DNA from 2 places in the Erwinia sp. SLM-02 genome. Region 2 is predicted to be linked to the other one. Evidence: predicted binding sites of a transcription regulator. Region 2 holds the regulator's gene; the other holds the start of a gene.
What was found. The regulator LexA, encoded in region 2, represses DNA repair genes until DNA is damaged. The targets are predictions, from matches to a motif close to TNCTGTATGTACATACAGNA.

Region 1 (3,415 bases), on a different contig from region 2:
AGATGGCGTACTCGTTGCCCTCTTCATAGCGGCTCTGATAGCGATAGCCATTTTTGACATAGGGTACCGACTGGTCGCGCGGGGGGATGCGCTCGATAATCTCCTGCAGCAGCTCCGCCTGCAGCGCTTTTTGCGGCTGCAGCAGGCTGTCGCCGTACTCATTTTCGGCCTTAAGCCAGGCGATGATTTCAGGGTCTTCCCGCTGGTCGTCACGCAGCCAGTAATAGTTGTCGCAGCGCGTGTCACCGTGCTGAGTCATCACATGAGGGACTTTCTTTGCTTTAGGTGGTGTCATGATATTTTCACGGTTGCTGTGCCTGCTGTAAGACTGGCAGCAACAGGGCGGATTGCCAATAGCAATACGCGCGACAGGTTGAAAAACAGGCGGTTCACTGCGCAACGCCCGCGGCGGCGTTGACCGCGGGTTGTGCCCGGCCGCTTTTATTCCTACCTTTGAGGGTAATGAACACTATTCAGGAGGAAAAATGGCGTTTGCAGGCAATCCACTGTTTATTAATACGGTGTTACTTGGCGGAACCCCCCGTCAGAAACTTCAGGCGGCGCATGACGCCGGCTTTGACCAGGTGGAGCTGTGGCAACAGGACGTGTCGGCTGCGGATTCAGACTGCGAGGGTCTGCGTGATTTACTGACGGATCTGCCACTGGGGTTAACCGACTACCAGGTTCTGCTGGATTTTGACGGCGCTCCGGAACCGCTGCGACAGCAGAAGTATGACGAAGCGCGGAGCATGATCGAAACGGCCGTTAAGCTTGGGGCAACTACCCTGCTGGTTCCCGCATCAACCGACGACCGCTGTCAGTTCGAACGCGCGGAGGAGGATCTCCGCTGGCTGACGGAGCAGGCGCAGCGCAAGGGGCTGCGCGTCGCCTATGAGGCAATGGCATGGAGCAGCAAAATTCACACCACCGCCGATGCGTGGCAGCTGGTTAAGCGGATCGATGCCCCCAACCTGGGGCTGGTGGTTGATGCTTTCCATATTTTCGTCCGGCAGCGCAGCATCACCGACCTGGCGGGCATTCCGGCAGAAAAAATTTATCTGGTTCAGCTCTCCGACCTGGCAGAGCTGCCGCAGGATGGAAAGCTGGTGGAGACGGCACGCCACCACCGCCTGCTGCCGGGGGAAGGCCAGTTCCCCCTGACGTCACTGCTCGATCACCTGCGGGCGATTGACTATCGCGGACCGCTGGGGCTGGAAGTCTTTAACGACGGCCTGCAGCACGCCAACCCTGCGGCAACGGCGAAAAAGGCCATGCGGGCGCTGCGTCAGCAGCTGGCGCGGTTTTAACGCCCGTTCTGCGCCGGTGATTACACCGCGCGCAGCTTGCCGTCATTATCATCCTCTGCCGGTTCGGCCGCTGCCTCTTCCGGCATTTTTCCGGTGCGCAGGATATGCTGCAGCGCGTCTTTATTCTCCGCCAGATACAGGCCCAGCGCTTCACCCTGCTGCTCATCAAGCGCCAGCGGAGACGTTGTCAGCCATTCAGAAAACACTTCCGCCATATCCAGCATTTTGTCGTAGGCATCGGCTTCTTTTTTACTGGCAAACGTCATCTTTTCCTCACCTTTTCTGACGACTACGTATTGTATTTCAACAGCCATACTTTTCTTCCTGTTATACTGTATTTATATACAGCATACCACTCCCGCCGATTTGACTCAAGTTTAGCGTTCAGGATGAATACGCAAACGTTTTCGTTTATACTGCGCGCGTTTTTTCCATTCAATCAGGTAGAGATTATGACGACTCTTGGAACCGCGCTGCGCCCTCAGGCGACCCGCGTAATGCTGTTAGGATCAGGTGAACTGGGCAAGGAAGTGGCGCTGGAATGTCAGCGTCTTGGTGTGGAAGTCATCGCGGTCGATCGCTATGCCGATGCCCCTGCCATGCACGTTGCCCACCGCAGCCATGTGATCAATATGCTGGATGGCGCCGCGCTGGCGGCATTGATTGCTCAGGAGAAACCGGATTTCGTCGTCCCTGAAATCGAAGCCATCGCTACCGATATGCTGGTTGAACTGGAAAAACAGGGTCAGCACGTGGTCCCTACCGCGCGTGCCGCAAAACTGACCATGAACCGCGAAGGTATTCGCCGCCTGGCGGCGGAAGAGCTGTCGCTGCCGACCTCCAGCTATCGCTTTGCCGACAGCCGCGAAGCCTTCTTCGCCGCCGCCGATGAAATTGGATTCCCGTGCATCGTAAAACCGGTGATGAGTTCTTCCGGTAAAGGCCAGAGCTTCATCCGCGAAGCTGCGCAGCTGGAAGCGGCGTGGGAATATGCCCAACAGGGCGGCCGCGCGGGCGCAGGCCGGGTGATTGTGGAAGGCGTGGTGAAGTTTGATTTCGAGATCACCCTGCTGACCATCAGCGCGGTTGACGGCATTCACTTCTGCGCACCTATCGGCCACCGTCAGGAAGATGGCGACTATCGCGAATCCTGGCAGCCGCAGCAGATGAGCGATCTGGCACTGCAGCGTGCGCAGGATATTGCGCGCAAAGTGGTGGAAGCCCTGGGCGGTCGCGGCCTGTTTGGCGTTGAGCTGTTTGTCTGCGGCGACGAAGTGGTCTTCAGCGAAGTGTCCCCGCGCCCACACGATACCGGTATGGTGACGCTGATTTCTCAGGACGTTTCCGAGTTTGCCCTGCACGTTCGCGCCTTCCTCGGGCTGCCCGTTGGCGGCATTCGTCAGTACGGCCCGTCGGCGTCGGCGGTGATCCTGCCGCAGCTGGACAGCGATAACGTCCAGTTTGGTAACCTGCAGGCGGCACTCGGCGCGGGCCTGCAGCTGCGCCTGTTCGGTAAGCCGGAAATTCGCGGTCAGCGTCGACTGGGCGTGACGCTGGCGACCGGCGAAAATATTGATGACGCGGTGCAGCGTGCCGTGGCGGCAGCGGCAAGCGTGAAGGTGAGCGGCTGATACGGCGGTGTTGATCCGGCAGAAGGGCTGACGCGCCCGCTGCTACATTCATCAGCGCTGCTCCACAGCGACACCGGATAACGTGGCGAACGCCGTTCTGCGGATTTCGCCACGTTAAGCGCATGGACGCGCGAATCAAGGGCCAGCGTGCCGGCTCACGCCGTGACCGCCTTCCCCTGCCTCAGTAAAAATCCCGCCAAAACGCAGCAGCGCCACGTCGAAAAGGACAATATTTCCCCAGTCTGGCCTATAGTTACAGGCACTCTCAGACAAAGGAAATGGACTATGGATACGCAACGCTGGGCCGCCGTCGACGATTACTTCACCGAACAGTTAGTCCCGCAGGATGAACCCCTGCTTGCCGCACTGGAAGCCAATAAAGCCGCCGGACTACCGCCGATAGACGTGGCCCCCAACCTGGGCAAATTACTCTACCTCCTTGCCAAAATAACCGGTGCCAGGCGTATTCTGGAGATC
Region 2 (3,415 bases):
GTGAAGGTCAGAAACATCAGCAGCACCGCATTGACGGCAACAATATCGCTGCCCAGCCGCGCGCCGAAAATCGTCAGTGAGGCAAAGCACACCTGCAGCAGCAGCGAACGCAGCATAATGTCGCGGTTCAACCGCAGCAGGCGTGCCAGATTGCCGCGCCAGGCGTTGAGCAGCAGGCGCAGCGACAGGCCGCGCATCACCATCACCCGCCAGACCAGCAGCAGACCTACCAGCAGACTGACGTATTCCGCAATAGCCGTCGCCGCCGCCGCGCCCTGCACGCCCCACTTCAGGCCGATAACAAACCACAGATCCAGCAGGATATTCACCAGATTGCCCACCACCAGCAGGATCACCGGCGCACGGGCATACTGCACGCCCAGCAGCCAGCCGAGCAGAACCAGGTTTGCCAGCGTGGCGGGCGCACTGAGCCAGCGGATCTGCATAAATAAATCGGCCTGATGCAGCACGTCCTCGCTGCCGCCGGTCAATCCCAACGCCAGATGGGTCAGCGGCGCTTTCAGCACAATAAACGTGATGCCGGCCAGCAGTGCCAGCAGCAGCGGCTGCATTAGCGCCCGCGCCAGAGCGAGCTTGTCGTTTGCGCCAAACGCCTGTGCGGTCAGCCCGGTGGTGCTCATGCGTAAGAACAGCAGCAGCATAAACAGGAAGCTGGTGATAGTCGTACCAATCGCCACGCCGCCGAGGTAGGTCGGGCTATCAAGATGGCCAATAACGGCAGTATCAACCAGCCCGAGCAGCGGCACGGTAATATTGGAGAGGATCATCGGCAGCGCCAGCCGCCAGAGATTTTTATCGGCAGCCGTCAGCAGTCGCATCGTGTTTCAACCGGAAGCAGGGAGTGATTAGAGATCGCAAAAACGCGCCGCAGAGGGCGACGCGTCATATTCGGTGGGGGATTACAGCCAGTTGCCGTTGCGGATAACACCGACGGCCAGGCCTTCAATGGTCAGCGTCTGCTGACGCAGATCGACAACAATCGGCTGAAACTCACTGTTTTCCGGCAGCAGATGAACGATGTTCCCCTGCTTCTTCAGGCGCTTAACGGTCACTTCGTCATCAATACGCGCTACGACCACCTGGCCGTTACGCACGTCTTCCGTTTTGTGAACCGCCAGCAGATCGCCGTCCATAATGCCGATATCCTTCATCGACATGCCGCTGACGCGCAGCAGGAAATCGGCGTTGGGCTTGAACAGTTCCGGGTCAACCGAGTAGTGCCCTTCGATATGCTGTTCGGCCAGCAGGGGTTCGCCAGCGGCAACGCGGCCAATCAGCGGCAGGCCGTCGGCCTCTTCCATCATCAGGCGAATACCGCGAGATGCGCCGGAAACGATCTCGATCACGCCCTTCCTGGCCAGCGCCTTCAGGTGTTCTTCAGCAGCATTTGGGGAACGGAAGCCGAGCTGCGAGGCGATTTCTGCCCGCGTCGGCGGCATACCGGTCTGGTTAATGTGGTCGCGAATCAGGTCGTAAACCTGCTGCTGCCGTGCCGTTAGTGCTTTCATCCCGCCCCCTGGTTGTTTATACAGTCGACTGTGAGTATATACAGGTATTTGCGTGTTGAAAACCCAAAGCTGGCTAAAAAACAGCAGTTTGTTGAATTTTGGAAAACCTATCGCAAATGTGAAATCAGCAGCATTACCCACACGAAAATTGCCAATAAGATACTGAGCAAGACGGCAGCAGAGCCCATGTCTTTGGCCCGACCGGCCAGCGGATGAATCTCCGTGCCGATACGGTCAACGACGGCCTCAATGGCGCTGTTGAGGATTTCGACGATAATCACCATCACCACCGAGCCGATCAGCAGCACGCGGGTAACGGCGTCGACGTCCAGCCAGCAGGCAATAAGAATGGCGATAATAGCGGCGACCGCTTCCTGGCGAAATGCCGCTTCATGTTGCCAGGCAGCACGTATACCTTTCCAGGAATAGCCTGCTGCTTTTACAATTCGAGTCAGTCCGGTGGCGTTATTTGCCATGTTCAGGGAACCCTTTGGAAAGTTAAACGTCAATGAGAGGGTGTAGCACATTTTGCAACACCACAGATTCTGTTAGCGCTTTCTGGTATGCTTGCGGCGCTTTGCTAACAAGAGGCTTCATGTTGTCTATGTCAGGTTGGCGTAATTTATATTATAAACTGTTGAATCTGCCAGTGAAATTCCTGGTAAAAAGTAAGGCAATCCCGGCTGAACCGGTTGCCGAACTCGGGCTTGATACCTCACGCCCTATTATGTATGTGCTGCCTTATGATTCAAAGGCCGATCTCCTTGCTCTGCGCGAACAGTGCCGCAAACAGGATCTCCCCGATCCCCTGCACCCACTGGAGATCGACGGCACCGTGCTGCCCCGTTATGTGTTTATCCATGACGGCCCGCGCGTATTCCCCTATTTCGTCCCGAATGTTGAGTCGGTCAAGCTGTTCCATGACTATCTGGATCTGCACCGTAACCATCCCGATCTGGACGTGCAGATGGTGCCGGTCTCGGTGATGTTTGGCCGTGCCCCGGGGCGCGAAGTGCAGGGCGTTGAGCAGCCGCATCTGCGCGTGCTGAACGGCATCCAGAAGTTCTTCGCGGTGATCTGGCTGGGCCGCGACAGCTTTGTGCGCTTCTCGCCTATCGTTTCTCTGCGCCGCATGGCAACCGAACACGGTACCGATAAAACCATCGCCCAGAAGCTGGCGCGCGTGGCGCGTATGCACTTCGCCCGCCAGCGTCTGGCCGCCGTCGGCCCGCGCCTGCCGGTGCGTCAGGATCTGTTCAATAAGCTCCTGCAGTCCAAAGCCATCGCCAAAGCGGTGGAAGATGAAGCGCGCAGCAAGAAAATCTCCCATGAGAAGGCCCAGCAGAATGCCGTTGAGCTGATGGAAGAGATTGCGGCTAACTTCTCTTACGAGGCTATTCGCCTGACCGATCGCGTGATGGGCTGGACCTGGAGCAAGCTGTATCAGGGCCTGAACGTCAGCGGCGGCGAACGCGTGCGCCAGCTGGCGCAGGACGGGCACGAGATTGTCTATGTTCCCTGCCACCGCAGCCATATGGACTATCTGCTGCTCTCCTACGTGCTTTATCACCAGGGGCTGGTACCGCCGCATATTGCCGCCGGGATCAACCTGAACTTCTGGCCTGCCGGCCCGATCTTCCGCCGTCTGGGTGCCTTCTTTATTCGCCGTACCTTTAAGGGCAACAAGCTCTACTCCACGGTGTTCCGCGAATACCTGGGCGAGCTGTTTACCCGCGGCTATTCGGTTGAATACTTCGTGGAAGGGGGCCGTTCGCGCACCGGACGCCTGCTCGATCCGAAAACCGGCACGCTGTCGATGACCATTCAGGCCATGCTGCGCGGCGGCAACCGTCCAATCACGCTGGTGCCTATCTACATCGGCTACG

Region 1: PGH32_RS09055 (YebG family protein) is a predicted target of LexA. The motif match lies at 1,638-1,657, and genes of this name have one in related genera.

The regions. Positions count from the first base shown of each region.
Region 1 is NZ_JAQISN010000001.1:1,948,882-1,952,296, forward strand. Features, by position in the region: gene PGH32_RS09045 (S9 family peptidase) at 1-295, opposite strand, end outside; gene PGH32_RS09050 (sugar phosphate isomerase/epimerase family protein) at 486-1,307, shown strand; gene PGH32_RS09055 (YebG family protein) at 1,328-1,621, opposite strand; gene purT (formate-dependent phosphoribosylglycinamide formyltransferase) at 1,760-2,938, shown strand; gene PGH32_RS09065 (O-methyltransferase) at 3,224-3,415, shown strand, end outside.
Region 2 is NZ_JAQISN010000002.1:750,650-754,064, forward strand. Features, by position in the region: gene dinF (MATE family efflux transporter DinF) at 1-839, opposite strand, end outside; gene lexA (transcriptional repressor LexA) at 921-1,529, opposite strand; gene PGH32_RS16610 (diacylglycerol kinase) at 1,637-2,005, opposite strand; gene plsB (glycerol-3-phosphate 1-O-acyltransferase PlsB) at 2,134-3,415, shown strand, end outside.